Regions from separate parts of the Lysinibacillus sp. FSL P4-0201 genome, predicted to be linked through region 2. Evidence: riboswitches for the same ligand, from Rfam matches in the RefSeq annotation. Region 2 holds a riboswitch; each other region holds the start of a gene.

Region 1 (4,294 bases), 1.1 Mb from region 2:
AAATGTCATGATGAAATAAAGAACACATGCAACGAAGAATGATTCGAAATAACGGAAGTTGTTACCCGAAATTGATTTTGTTTGGAAGAATAATTCCGTTACTCCAATGACATTTAATACGGCTGTATCTTTAATATTCATGATTAATTGGTTACCTGTCGCTGGTAAAACATTACGCGCTACTTGTGGTAAGACAACATGAAGCATAATTTGGAAGTGATTCATGCCAATTGCTGATGCTGCCTCGTATTGACCATTATCAATGGATACAATACCGCCACGAACAATTTCTGCCATATATGCCCCAGTATTGAGGGAAACGACTAAAATACCTGCTGTAATAAAGTGCATATCGATACCGAATGCGATATCTAATCCGTAGTAGACAACCATAGCTTGTACAATCATTGGTGTACCACGGAAAAATTCAACATAGCATGTTAGTATAAAATTAATGAGCTTTAAGCTATAAAATTTCACACCTTTTTTACGAACTGGAATCGTATGCATAATTCCGATGAAAAATCCGATAAATGCACCAATAATTGTACTAATACTCGAAATCAGTAACGTATAATACGCACCTCGTAAAAACATTTGCCAGTTGTTTTCAATAATTGAAAGTATCCATTCAAGACTCATGATGTTCCTCCTAACAATGTCATCTTGCTCGCTTATTTCTTTTGTGTCCTAGCTCTTTCTACCATTCTATGATTTGTCACGCTAGGACATTATCATTATGTAGAGAGGTTCTCATTTTGATAATGATGAAATGATCATGCACGGACTAATTGCTAGTCCGTGCCATGTCATTATTGTGCTGCGGGTTGTTGAGAAATAGCTTCTTCCATAATCGCTTGACGATCATCTTCTGAAATGCCTTTTAGGATTTCATTGATTTTTTCACGATTTGCATCATCTTTACGTAAGCCTACAGCAATTGAAGTATTTGATAGGTCTGTATCAAAGCCTTCTTCAAATGCTACATATGTGAATTTATCGTTGGCAGCAGAAGCGGAAATGCCCTCTGGACGTTCAGCTACATAGCCATCAATTTTACCTGCTTCTAACGCCACACGCATTGCTGGGAAGCTCTCCATTGCTGTTTGCTTTTCTACGCCTTTAATTTGATCGATAACTGTGTAGTTTGATGTATTTAATTGTGATGTAATTTTAGCACCTGAGAAGTCTTGAATCGATTTTGCGCCTTCATATTTGCTACCTTTTTTAATAACCATAACAAAATCCGAAGTATAATAGTTTTCTGTAAAATCAATTGTTTTCTTACGTTCTTCTGTTGGTGACATACCTGCAATAATTGCATCAATTTTGTTTGATTGTAGCGCTGGAACTAAACCGTCCCACTCCATTTTAACAATGACTAACTCTTTGCCTAGACCTTCGGCAATTTTCTTTGCCATTTGTACATCATAGCCACCAGCGTACTCTGCATTATCCGCAATTTTCACTGCGCCATTTGCATCGTCTTGCTGTGTCCAGTTGAACGGTGGGTAGCCAGCCTCCATTCCAATTCGGAATTCACCGCCGCCTTCTTCTTTGTCAGTTCCAGCATCACTTGAACCGCCCTCTTTTTTGTCACTTGTGCCACATGCAGCTAGCACAATTGCCGTCATGATAGAGATCATTACTAACAACCATTTTCTTTTCATGAAAAACTCCCCTTTTCTGTAAAAAAATAAGACAACTGTACTAAAAAAGACCTAAGTTTACTGAACTTAGGTCTTACCTTTTATGACAGTTGCCCAAATCCTCACTATAATTTCCATGTTTCCGAGATAGCACAACCTAGTAAATCTGGAAATCCATTTACTAGGACAGTCCTGCACTTATTCACTGCAGACCCAGTATAAAAGTACGAGCTCCTTTTATACTTCGGCGATATTTCCTTCTTCATTGCGTCTTCGCTTGCTTTTACTCAACAATGAACTAATAAATACCGCGCCTCTACCTCACTGGTAACAATTCGTGAGGTTTGTTTATTTAATTGATATTTAGATACTACTATAAAACTAATATGTTCGTCAAGACGATTTTAACATTTTTCTGACTAATGACAATATTAGGATATTGTGCGTTCTGCTTCCACTTTAAATCGTTGAACTTTTGTTGATATTTCTGAAAATTACAACAAAAATTTATTATAGAGTATGTTCTATATGTGAGAAAAGTTTCGTTTTTTCTTTCTTTGCTCCTCTAAACGATGTAACATTCGCACTCTTTCAAGCATAGAATCGGTCAGTACCTTTCGTCATACAAAAAACCCTGCTGAACATTGTTCGCAGGGTTTAATGGGATTATGAATTTAATAATAAATCTTCAGGATTTTCGATTAATTCTTTAACTGTTTTTAAGAATCCTACAGAATCTTTACCATCGATGATACGGTGATCGTATGAAAGTGCTACATACATCATTGGACGGATTTGAACTTCACCATTTACTGCAACTGGACGGTTTACAATTGAGTGCATACCTAAAATACCAGCTTGCGTACCGTTCATAATTGGTGTTGACATTAATGAACCGAATACACCACCATTTGTGATTGTGAATGATCCACCAGCCATGTCATTTAAGCCTAATTTTTTATCACGAGCTTTTGTCGCTAAGTTAGCAATATCTTTTTCGATTTCTGCAAAGTTTTTGCTATTTGCATCGCGTACAACTGGTACGACTAAACCTTCTTCAGTCGATACAGCAATACCGATATCAAAGAAGTTATTTAAATGAATTTCATCGCCAGAGATTTGAGCGTTTACGTATGGGTATTTTTTCAGTGCTGCAACAACAGCTTTAGTGAAGAATGACATGAAACCAAGTTTGATGTCGTTTGCTTTTACAAACTCTTCTTGTTTACGTTTACGAAGTGCCATGATGTTTGTCATGTCAATTTCGTTGAATGTTGTTAACATTGCTGTTGATTGTTTAACTTCTAATAAACGTTTTGCAATTGTTTGGCGACGACGGCTCATTTTTTCAATTGTTACACGGTCAGAATTAGCTGCTGGTGTGAATACTACTGGGCCACCTGAAGTTGCTACGGATGTAGGTGCTGCTGCTGGTGCTACAGCTGGTGCTGTACCATGAGCTGCTACATCTTGTACACGTACACGTCCTTGTGGATCTACTGGAGATACCGCTGCAAGGTCAATACCTTTTTCACGTGCAAGACGACGTGCTGCTGGAGATGCAACTACACGCTCACCAGAAGTTTCTTCTACTACTGGAGCTGCTGCAACTGGTGCAGGTGCTGCTTGTGGCGCTGCTGGTGCAGGTGCTGCCTCAGTTGGTGCTGCCGCTGCTGGAGCTGCTGCTGCGCCTTCGCCTGCTTCTACTACTGCGATAACTTGACCAACTAGTACAGTATCGCCTTCTTCAGCTAAAATTTGTGTTAATACACCTGCTTCTTCAGAAATGATCTCAGCGTTTACTTTATCTGTTTCAAGTTCAACGATGAATTCACCTTTTTCAACGCGATCGCCCACTTTTTTTACCCACTGTGCGATACTACCTTCTGTAATCGATTCTGCTAATTCAGGGACTTTAATTTCAGCCACTTTCATTTCCTCCTTTGATTAACGTGCATGACGCACATAGAAGGGCTACTGCTTAAGGGCAAGTAGCCCGGTTTCAAAAATTGATATATGTTATTTAACCTTTACTGGCTCAGCAACCGCATCTTCAATAAGAGCTGCTTGTGCTGCTTTATGAGAATCTGCATCCCCTTCAGAAGTTGAGCTCATTGCAGGACGGCCTACATAGCGAAGTTTTTTACCTTCTGAAAGTTCATATAATGTTTCTAATGCATAATTCCATGAGCCTTGGTTTTTAGGTTCTTCTTGTACCCAAACAATCTCTTTTGCATTAGGATACTTAGCAATGATACCAGCTACTTGCTCTTTTGGGAATGGGTAAAGTTGTTCTACACGAATAATGTGTAGGTGATCGAAGCCTTCGCCGTCTTTCACGCGCTCTGCTAAGTCAATCATCACTTTACCTGTACCTAAAACGATACGCTCTACAGCTTCTGGTTTAGCCCCTAAGCCTGGTTGTTCAATCACTTCTTGGAATGAACCATTTGCTAATTGCTCAGCATTCGCCGCAGCTAATGGGTGACGTAATAATGATTTTGGTGATACGACTACAAGTGGACGTACCCCTTCTGTACCTAATAATGCTGCTTGACGGCGTAATAAGTGGTAGTAGTTTCCTGCATTTGAACAGTTCGCTACAAACCAGTTATTTTCAGCTGACATTTGTAAATAGCGTTCCA
Region 2 (4,294 bases):
AGCCACACCAACTACACTTAGAATTACGAAAAGAATGTTTGTTACGTAAGTAGCGATCTTTTGAGACTGAGGAGATTGTGTAATACCCCAGCTTACTAGGAATGCCCATAAACCGTTAGATAAGTGGAAAGTTGCTGATAAAATACCAACAATGTAGAATCCAAGCATGAATGGATTAGCAACAATATTCGCCATCATGTCGTAATCAACGTGTGTGCCAAGTGCTTTTTGAATACGAGTTTGGAAAATATGCCATGCAATAAATATCACTAAGAATACACCAGTAAAACGTTGTAAAGAGAACATCCAGTTACGGTACGTGCTGAAACGTCCTGTGTTTGGTGTAGCAGTGAATGCAATGTAGACACCATAGAATGCGTGGAACATTAATGGAATATAGATGACAATCCATTCAACTAGGATAAGGAATGGAATCTTTTCCATTACTGCGGTAGCATCGTTGTAACTTTCTGCCCCGCCTGTTGCTGTAAAGTTAATGAACAGGTGCATCGTTAAAAACAGACCTACTGGAATGATCCCAAGTAGAGAATGTAAGCGACGCCATAAAAACTCTCGATCTTTCGACAAGACTGTTACCCCCCTTAGTACTTAAAATAGCACAACAAAAGAAGTCATCATTTTGTAAATGATACTTCATTGACTGTGTATTTCATCATGGTACAATATTATGACATGTTTATTGTACTCTCAAGAGCTACGAGCGTCAAGGCAACTCGGAGTTTTTCATAGAGCTTATTAAAGAACTAATCTAGTACATGATGCGTCGTTTTTTCTCGAAAAATCTATCATTACTTTATTACCGTTAAATTTTAAGAAAATTCTAAGAAAGAAGGATAACAATGTTAAACACTCCATCTCCTACAATCTCATCATTTGGCTATGAGATCATTCGTGATCATATTCTATCTTCTATACTCGGTAAACATGAAGATGACGTCCTTTATTGGGCAGGTAAAGAGCTTGCTCGAAAGTTCCCATGTAAAAGTCAAGATGAACTTATCGCATTTTTCGCAGATGCCTGCTGGGGTACATTAGAACTCATAAAGGAATCAAAAGATGGACGTATTTTCCAGTTGACAAATGACCCTGAAATTCTTCAAATAAAGCAGCGCAGCTTTAAACTTGAAGCAGGATTTATAGCAGAGCAAATTCAACTAGCTAAAGGCTATCTGACAGAATGCTATAATGAAAAACGGGAAAAGCAACAATACGTCATGTTTACAGTCAAATGGGACGTTAAAGAACGTATTATGAATACCATTCCCTCAGAATAATTAAAAAGGATTGTTTCCCATTAAAGAATGGGATGACAATCCTTCTTTTTTCTTCCTTTTATTTCGGTCAATTACATAAAATGCTGTTTCTTCTATTATTATATGTAAAGTGCTTGCTCTAAATTAAACTCATCATGGAGAGCATTAGCTGCTTGGATCATATCATCCTGTGGTACAACAACGGACACTTTTATTTCAGAAGTACTAACCATTTTTACAGGGATATTTTCACGACGTAACCGATCAAACATACGAGCAGCAACGCCTGGATTAGAAGCCATGCCTGAACCAATAATAGAAACTTTTGCTAGTCCAATTTCGAAGTCAGCAAAACTAAATCCAAGTGATAATTTACTATCCTCTAAAACACGTAATGCTTCCGCAAATTCCTCTTTTAAAATGGAAAACGATACAGTTGGCTTCAACCCATCAATAATGGCTTGGACAATAATATCTACATTAATACGGTTCTCTGCAAGAACCGTAAATATATCTGCTAATGAAGCATTGGAAAAAGCATCATACCCCACTGTTAAACGAATAATATCTGATTCAAATGCAACACCACGAACGACTAAATTTTTTTCCATTTCCACTTCCTCCTTCAATAAAGTGCCTACTGATTCTATTAAACTTGAACGTATAATAACAGGCATTTGAAATTTCTTCGCTAACTCCACCGCACGAGGATGTATGATATGAGACCCTAAATTCGATAATTCCAACATTTCATCATAGGAAATTTCTTGAAGCTTTTGGGCATTGGGAACATATCGTGGATCTGCTGTATAAACACCGTCCACATTTGTATACATATCTACTCTCTCCGCTTCCAACGCTATGGCAAGTGCAACAGCAGTTGTTTCAGCTCCACCTTTCCCAAGCGTGGTGATATTGTGCACTTCGTCAATCCCTTGTTCTCCAGCAATAACCACAATTTGTCCCTGTGCAAAATGTTCTTCCATACGACTAATATCTATATAGTCGATACGAGCATGTCGATACATACCATCCGTATGTATACCAGCTTGCCATCCAGTTAGAGATACAGCCTCATAGCCTGCTTCCTGCAAAGCGATGGCAAATAAAGCACTAGATAATTGAGAGCCAGTTGACAAAACTGCATCTAATTCTCTTTTCGACACATCGTCAGTTAGTTGGTGTACCATCATTTTCATCTCTTTCGCAGTGTGTCCCATTGCTGCAACGACCACTACTACATCCAATCCTTTGTCCTTTTCAGCAATCGCTTTCCTAGCAGCCTCTTGGATTTGTTCAGAAGAAGCTAATGCAGCTCCTCCAAACTTCATCACGATTTTAGCCATTTCTTTCGTTCTCCCTTCCAGTTCATGTATTTCACCAAATTATGGGGGGTAAAACCGTTTCTAGAAAACTAAAAGGCAGCCTCCACATAACGTGAAAGCTGCCTATAACATGTACAATAATCGTAACTTGCGCATGTGTGATAGCTCTCCGAAACGTTTAGAATCGACAGTCTTACATTTCTTAAATGCAAAACCAGTACGGCAATGGAACAACAATACTGTACTTCGGCAAGCTCCCCTTTCACACAATATCTCTGGACTTGTCCATCCTCCATCGTGTTACTCTTGAATCTTGCACCTCTATCATCACTTTAAAGTGAATGTATTCAATTCATTAAGCCTTAGCGTAAACAAACTAGTCACGCAGTTGACTCTCCATAACATTGAAAACAATGTTATTTATAACCATAGCACATGCCTATTCCTTTGACAATGATTGTTGCTGAAAATAGCTAAAAATTTGGCTTGCTAAATTAGCGGGCATCCCAGCCTCCTGTAATGCTAGCTCGCTCGCCTCTCGAATTTTTTTGACTGAACCGAAATGTTTAAGCAGCTGTTGCTTTCGTTTTGGTCCTACCCCTTCAATATGATCTAATACAGATTGAATGGCATGCTTCTCATGCTGTTGACGCAAGAAGGTAATAGCAAAGCGATGGACTTCGTCTTGAATTCGTTGTAATAAATAAAAGCCATCACTTGTACGTTTTAAGCTAATCACTTCTGGTGGATCACCAAACAAGAGCTGAGATGTATTATGCTTATCATCCTTGGCTAAACCAGCAATCGGTATAACAAGACCAAGCTCATCTTCTAGTACTTCACGGGCTACTTCCATTTGTCCCTTACCACCATCAATTAAGACTAAATCTGGTAATGGTAGTCCTTCCTTTAAAACACGTATATAGCGACGACGTATAACCTCCTGCATTGCACCGTAATCATCATGCTTGGCTGCTGTACGCGTTTTATATTTTCGGTACTCCTTTTTCGCAGGCTTCCCATCAATGAAAACAACCATAGCAGATACTGCATCCGTTCCATGCATATGACTATTATCAAAAGCTTCAATTCGTAAAGGTGTACTAATGCCCATTGCTTCACCAAGTGCCTCACAAGCACCAATCGTACGTTCTTCCTGACGCTCTATTAGCTGGAATTTAGCTGCCACAGCAATTTCAGCATTTTTGGTAGCTAATTCAACCAATTCCTTCTTTTGACCTCTTTTCGGTGTGAGCACTTTAATTTCTAATAATTCTGTTAAGATAGCTGCATCAATGGCTTGTGGAATAAAAATTTCTTTTGGCTTAATATGCTCTGGCTTTTCATAAAAGCGCCCAACAAATGTTAAAAATTCTTCCTCTGCATCTTGATAGATGGGAAAAATTGAGACATCGCGCTCAATCAGCTTTCCTTGACGCACAAAGAAAACCTGAACACACATCCATCCTTTTTCAACAGCATAGCCAAATACATCTCGATTTGTAGTATCACTTGAAACTATTTTTTGTTTCTGCATAACCGTATCAATATGGGCAATTTGGTCTCGGAATTCCTTCGCTCGCTCAAATTCTAGGTTTTCTGCAGCTACTAGCATTTTAACTTCAAGCTCTTTTTTGACTGCCTCCACACCACCATTTAGAAACTTCGTCATATCCTCAATCATTTCTTGATAAA
Region 3 (4,294 bases), 1.6 Mb from region 2:
TCCTATTTTTTCTACTATAACAGCTCGTCATAATGAAGCATCAGAATGCCTTGCTGAATTGCTAACATTACTCCGCAATCCGACAATTAAGTAATGTTTAAACACTATAGAAATAGAGCAGATGGAGGAATCTAATCCACCTGCTTTATTTAATTTTAATGCACATACTCATCCTTAGAGGCTCTCATTGAGCAAAAGAAGAGTAACATTGCTACAACGACAAAGAGCCATCCCGCAATATTCCAGCCACCAAATAAATCATGCAAGTAGCCAAAAAGAATAGGACCGATTGCGGCAAATAAATAACCCAAAGATTGTGCAAAGCCTGATAAATCTGCTGCTTCAAATGCAGTACGAGTCCGGAGAGTGAAGAACATCATTGCTAGGGCGAATGAAGAACCACCTGCTAACCCTAGAAGAACCATCCACAGTACCCCAAGACTTGTCCATTCCATGACAACCCCAACAAAGCCTACTAAATAGAAGGATGTAAACATCAATACAAGTGGGCGTTGAGAAGTCATTTTACCAGCAATAATAGGCACTGCTAAGGCCATTGGTACTTGTGAGAATTGCATGATTGAAAACATCCAGCCAGCTTTATCAGGTGCTAAACCTTGAGCAATATAGATCTCAGGTATCCAAGCTGCTGTTGTGTAGAATAATAAAGATTGTAAACCCATTGCCCCTGTGACAGCCCAAGTAACAGGTGATTTCCATAAAGGTGTACTGGTCTTCTTAGATGTAGTAACTGGTTCCGGTTTATTTGATTTTAGTTGAGGTATCCAAATTAAGATTGTAATTAGAACGAGTATGAGTGCAATGGAAAGTGCACCTTGCCAGCCTAACGATGAATTAGCTATCGGATAGCTAATACCAGCACCAAGGCCAGCAGTAAAATTCATGGACATGGTGAAAAACGCCATTAATAAACCCACATGATAGGGAAATTTCAACTTCAGTAATCCTGGAATTAGTACATTTCCAAAAGAAATGGCTACGCCAATTAACACAGTACCCAATAGAAGTAATTCTGTAGTACCAAGTGAACGTAGGACAATTCCTAAAGCCAAGAGAAAAGTGGATAAAAATAATGTTAGCTCAAGCCCTAGTTTGCGTGCTACAACTGGTGCAAATGGAGATATAACAGCAAAAGCCAGCAATGGTATCGTTGTTAGAAAGCCTGCCAAAACATTAGATATTCCAAGATCTTCACGGATAAAGGATATAATTGGGCCAACAACAGTTAGTGGCATTCGTAATGTAGAGGCTATAAAGATAACTCCAAAGACTAAAAGTAAGGTTGTTCCTTTCCAGCTAATTTTTTTACTTGGAAAACTAGTGGAATGATCATTTGTAGTCAAAATAAAATCCCCCCTAATAATAACCATTCTAATTGAACTACTATAACACTTTATCACACTATTAAAAATAGTAGAAGATTCATAAAATACAGAACATTTGTGGTTGTATTGAAATGTCTATGGTCTTATGTTAGTATAATAAACATCATAAATTTAATAATTATATGCCTCATGTTTGTATTGAGGTAGAGGTCGCGATATTTATAAGTATGCTAATTGAAATGACAAGCATTGATGAAATTAGTTGAAAGGAAATATTGCCGAAGTGTGAGGGGACTTGAAAACCTCATGCTGGGGCTGTCTCCGAAAGGAACAGAACTGTCACGTTTGCACAACGTGTTGAGCTATCATGTAGGAAAACTGAGGATTAACGTAGCCATCACAGTGTATATGTGATGGCATTTTTTTGCCTCATAAATAGGAAGGAAGCTATATCGTGAGTGAAATAAAAGTAAATCAGCTCGGACATAAAGCGCCGAAGCTGAAAAAAGAATTAAAAAGCCGTCATATTACAATGATTTCTTTAGGCGGTACAATTGGTACGGGGCTATTTTTAGCCAGTGGAGGTGCAATTGCTCAGGCAGGGCCTGGAGGAGCATTGCTTGCCTATGCTTTAATCGGTATTATGGTGTATTTTTTAATGACAAGCTTAGGGGAAATGGCTGCCTATATGCCATCCTCAGGTTCATTTAGTACGTATGCAACCAAATTTGTAGATCCTGCTTTGGGCTTTGCATTAGGCTGGAACTACTGGTATAACTGGGCAATCACCATTGCTGCCGAAATTGCTGCTGTGTCATTAATTATGAAATATTGGTTCCCAGATAGCTCATCAGCACTTTGGACAGTATTATTTATTGCTGTTGTATTGACGTTTAATTTACTATCCGTAAAAAGTTATGGTGAAAGTGAATATTGGTTTGCCATGATTAAAGTAGCAACGGTTATTGTTTTTATTATCATTAGCTTACTAATGATTTTTGGTATTTTAGGTGGGCAGGCTCCTGTAGGTTTCACTAATTTCTTTGTTAGTGATGGGCCATTCCATGGTGGCTTCCTTGCTACATTTGGTATTTTCCTAGCTGCAGGATTTTCATTCCAAGGGACAGAATTACTAGGAATTACAGCTGGTGAAACAGATGATCCTGGTAAAAATATTCCGAAGGCTGTTAAATCTGTATTTTGGCGTATTCTTTTGTTCTATATTTTAGCGATTGGTGCAATTGGGATGTTAATTCCATTTACAGACGAACGTTTATTATCAGAAGATATCGCAGTATCACCGTTTACACTAGTGTTTGACCGCCTAGGTATTGCCTTTGCTGCTTCATTAATGAATGCCATTATTTTAACGGCTATGCTGTCAGCAGGAAATTCAGGACTATATGCATCTTCTCGTATGTTATGGCAATTAGCAGTGGATGGACATGCACCTAAATTTTTTGCAAAGCTAAGTCGTAGAGGTATTCCGATTTATGCACTTATGGCAACATTAGCTGTAGGCTGCTTAGCATTTTTGGCATCCTTCTTTGGCGATGGAGTGGTTTATATCTGGCTATTAAATGCTTCTGGAATGTCTGGCTTTATTGCATGGCTAGGTATTGCGTTTAGTCATTATCGTTTCCGCCGAGCGTTTGATGCACAAGGCTTAGATCCAAAGTTATTACCTTATAAAGCCAAATTATATCCGTTTGGACCATTATTTGCTTTTACAGTTTGTATGATCGTAGTCATTGGACAAAATTACACAGCCTTTACAGGCGATAAGATTGATTGGTACGGTATCCTTGTTTCGTATATTGGGATTCCATTATTTTTAGCATTATGGTTTGGCTATAAATTAAAGCACAAAACAAAAATGCTTCCACTTGAAGATTGTGATTTAAAAGTTGAAGATTAAATAATAGAGCTGTTCTATAAACCAAAGAGTGATGGTTTATGGAGCAGCTCTTTTTTCAACACTCATAAACAAATCTCTAATGATACATCATAAATATGGTAATGTAATATACATATGGAAATTGGGTTTTGATAGGAGAGGTGCATCATAGTGCAAAAGCATATTTTACTTGTAGAAGACGATGAAGCCATTCGTGAAATGGTTTCTAATTACTTAACGATGGAAGGTTTCCATGTCACAACAGTGACTAATGGCGAAGAGGCATTACAAAATTGTTTGCAAAATATCTTTGATTTGGTCATCTTAGATATTATGATACCTAAATTAAATGGATTGGAAGTATTAAAGATTATTAGAGAGCAGGCAGCACTTCCTATCATTATTATGTCTGCAAAAGACAGTGATGTTGATAAAGCATTGGGCTTAGGATTAGGGGCAGATGATTATATTGCTAAACCCTTTTCTATGCTGGAATTTTCAGCACGTGTAAAGGCTGTTATCAGAAGAGCTACGAAATACTCTAGTCAAGCTGAACAAAAGCAAGAGGTCCTTGAAATTGATAATTTAAAGATAGATATCGTTAATTTCTCAATAACAAAGAGCGGACAAGAGATAAAGCTGACATCAAAGGAATTTTCCATTTTAAAATTGTTTGTGACAAATCGTCACAGAGTTTTTACCAAAGAGCAAATTTATCAGACGATATGGAAAGATGCCTATTATGGAGATGAAAATATTATAAATGTACATATCAGAAGACTCCGTGAAAAAATAGAAGATGATCCGTCACATCCTCACTATATTAAAACCCTATGGGGAATCGGCTATAAATTTGAAGGGTAAAAATATATGATATTTCTATTATTATTAATCATTGTATTGCTAATCGGCATTCTTATTTTTCAATGGAAAATCAAGAAGGAACAAGAACGTGCTATCCAATATATTCATCGAAAACTACACGTAATTGTGAATGAACAGATGTATGAAAAGATTCTAGTAACAACTACAAATTCAGAAATTCAACAGT

Evidence for each region. A riboswitch is a leader RNA that binds a small molecule or an ion and turns the genes downstream of it on or off. The one in region 2 is predicted to bind lysine.
Region 1: it holds a riboswitch for lysine, as region 2 does, so the genes downstream of both, MKY76_RS11420 (transporter substrate-binding domain-containing protein) here and MKY76_RS16715 (aspartate kinase) in region 2, are expected to answer to the same signal.
Region 3: it holds a riboswitch for lysine, as region 2 does, so the genes downstream of both, MKY76_RS01390 (amino acid permease) here and MKY76_RS16715 (aspartate kinase) in region 2, are expected to answer to the same signal.

The regions. Positions count from the first base shown of each region.
Region 1 is NZ_CP151995.1:2,279,553-2,283,846, reverse strand. Features, by position in the region: gene MKY76_RS11425 (amino acid ABC transporter permease) at 1-642, opposite strand, end outside; gene MKY76_RS11420 (transporter substrate-binding domain-containing protein) at 813-1,670, opposite strand; lysine riboswitch at 1,790-1,976, opposite strand; gene odhB (2-oxoglutarate dehydrogenase complex dihydrolipoyllysine-residue succinyltransferase) at 2,316-3,578, opposite strand; gene MKY76_RS11410 (2-oxoglutarate dehydrogenase E1 component) at 3,669-4,294, opposite strand, start outside.
Region 2 is NZ_CP151995.1:3,329,727-3,334,020, forward strand. Features, by position in the region: gene MKY76_RS16705 (succinate dehydrogenase cytochrome b558 subunit) at 1-588, opposite strand, end outside; gene MKY76_RS16710 (YslB family protein) at 861-1,295, shown strand; gene MKY76_RS16715 (aspartate kinase) at 1,394-2,620, opposite strand; lysine riboswitch at 2,754-2,931, opposite strand; gene uvrC (excinuclease ABC subunit UvrC) at 3,039-4,294, opposite strand, start outside.
Region 3 is NZ_CP151995.1:284,262-288,555, forward strand. Features, by position in the region: gene MKY76_RS01380 (hypothetical protein) at 1-94, shown strand, start outside; gene MKY76_RS01385 (MFS transporter) at 156-1,364, opposite strand; lysine riboswitch at 1,543-1,719, shown strand; gene MKY76_RS01390 (amino acid permease) at 1,801-3,264, shown strand; gene MKY76_RS01395 (response regulator transcription factor) at 3,415-4,107, shown strand; gene MKY76_RS01400 (sensor histidine kinase) at 4,114-4,294, shown strand, end outside.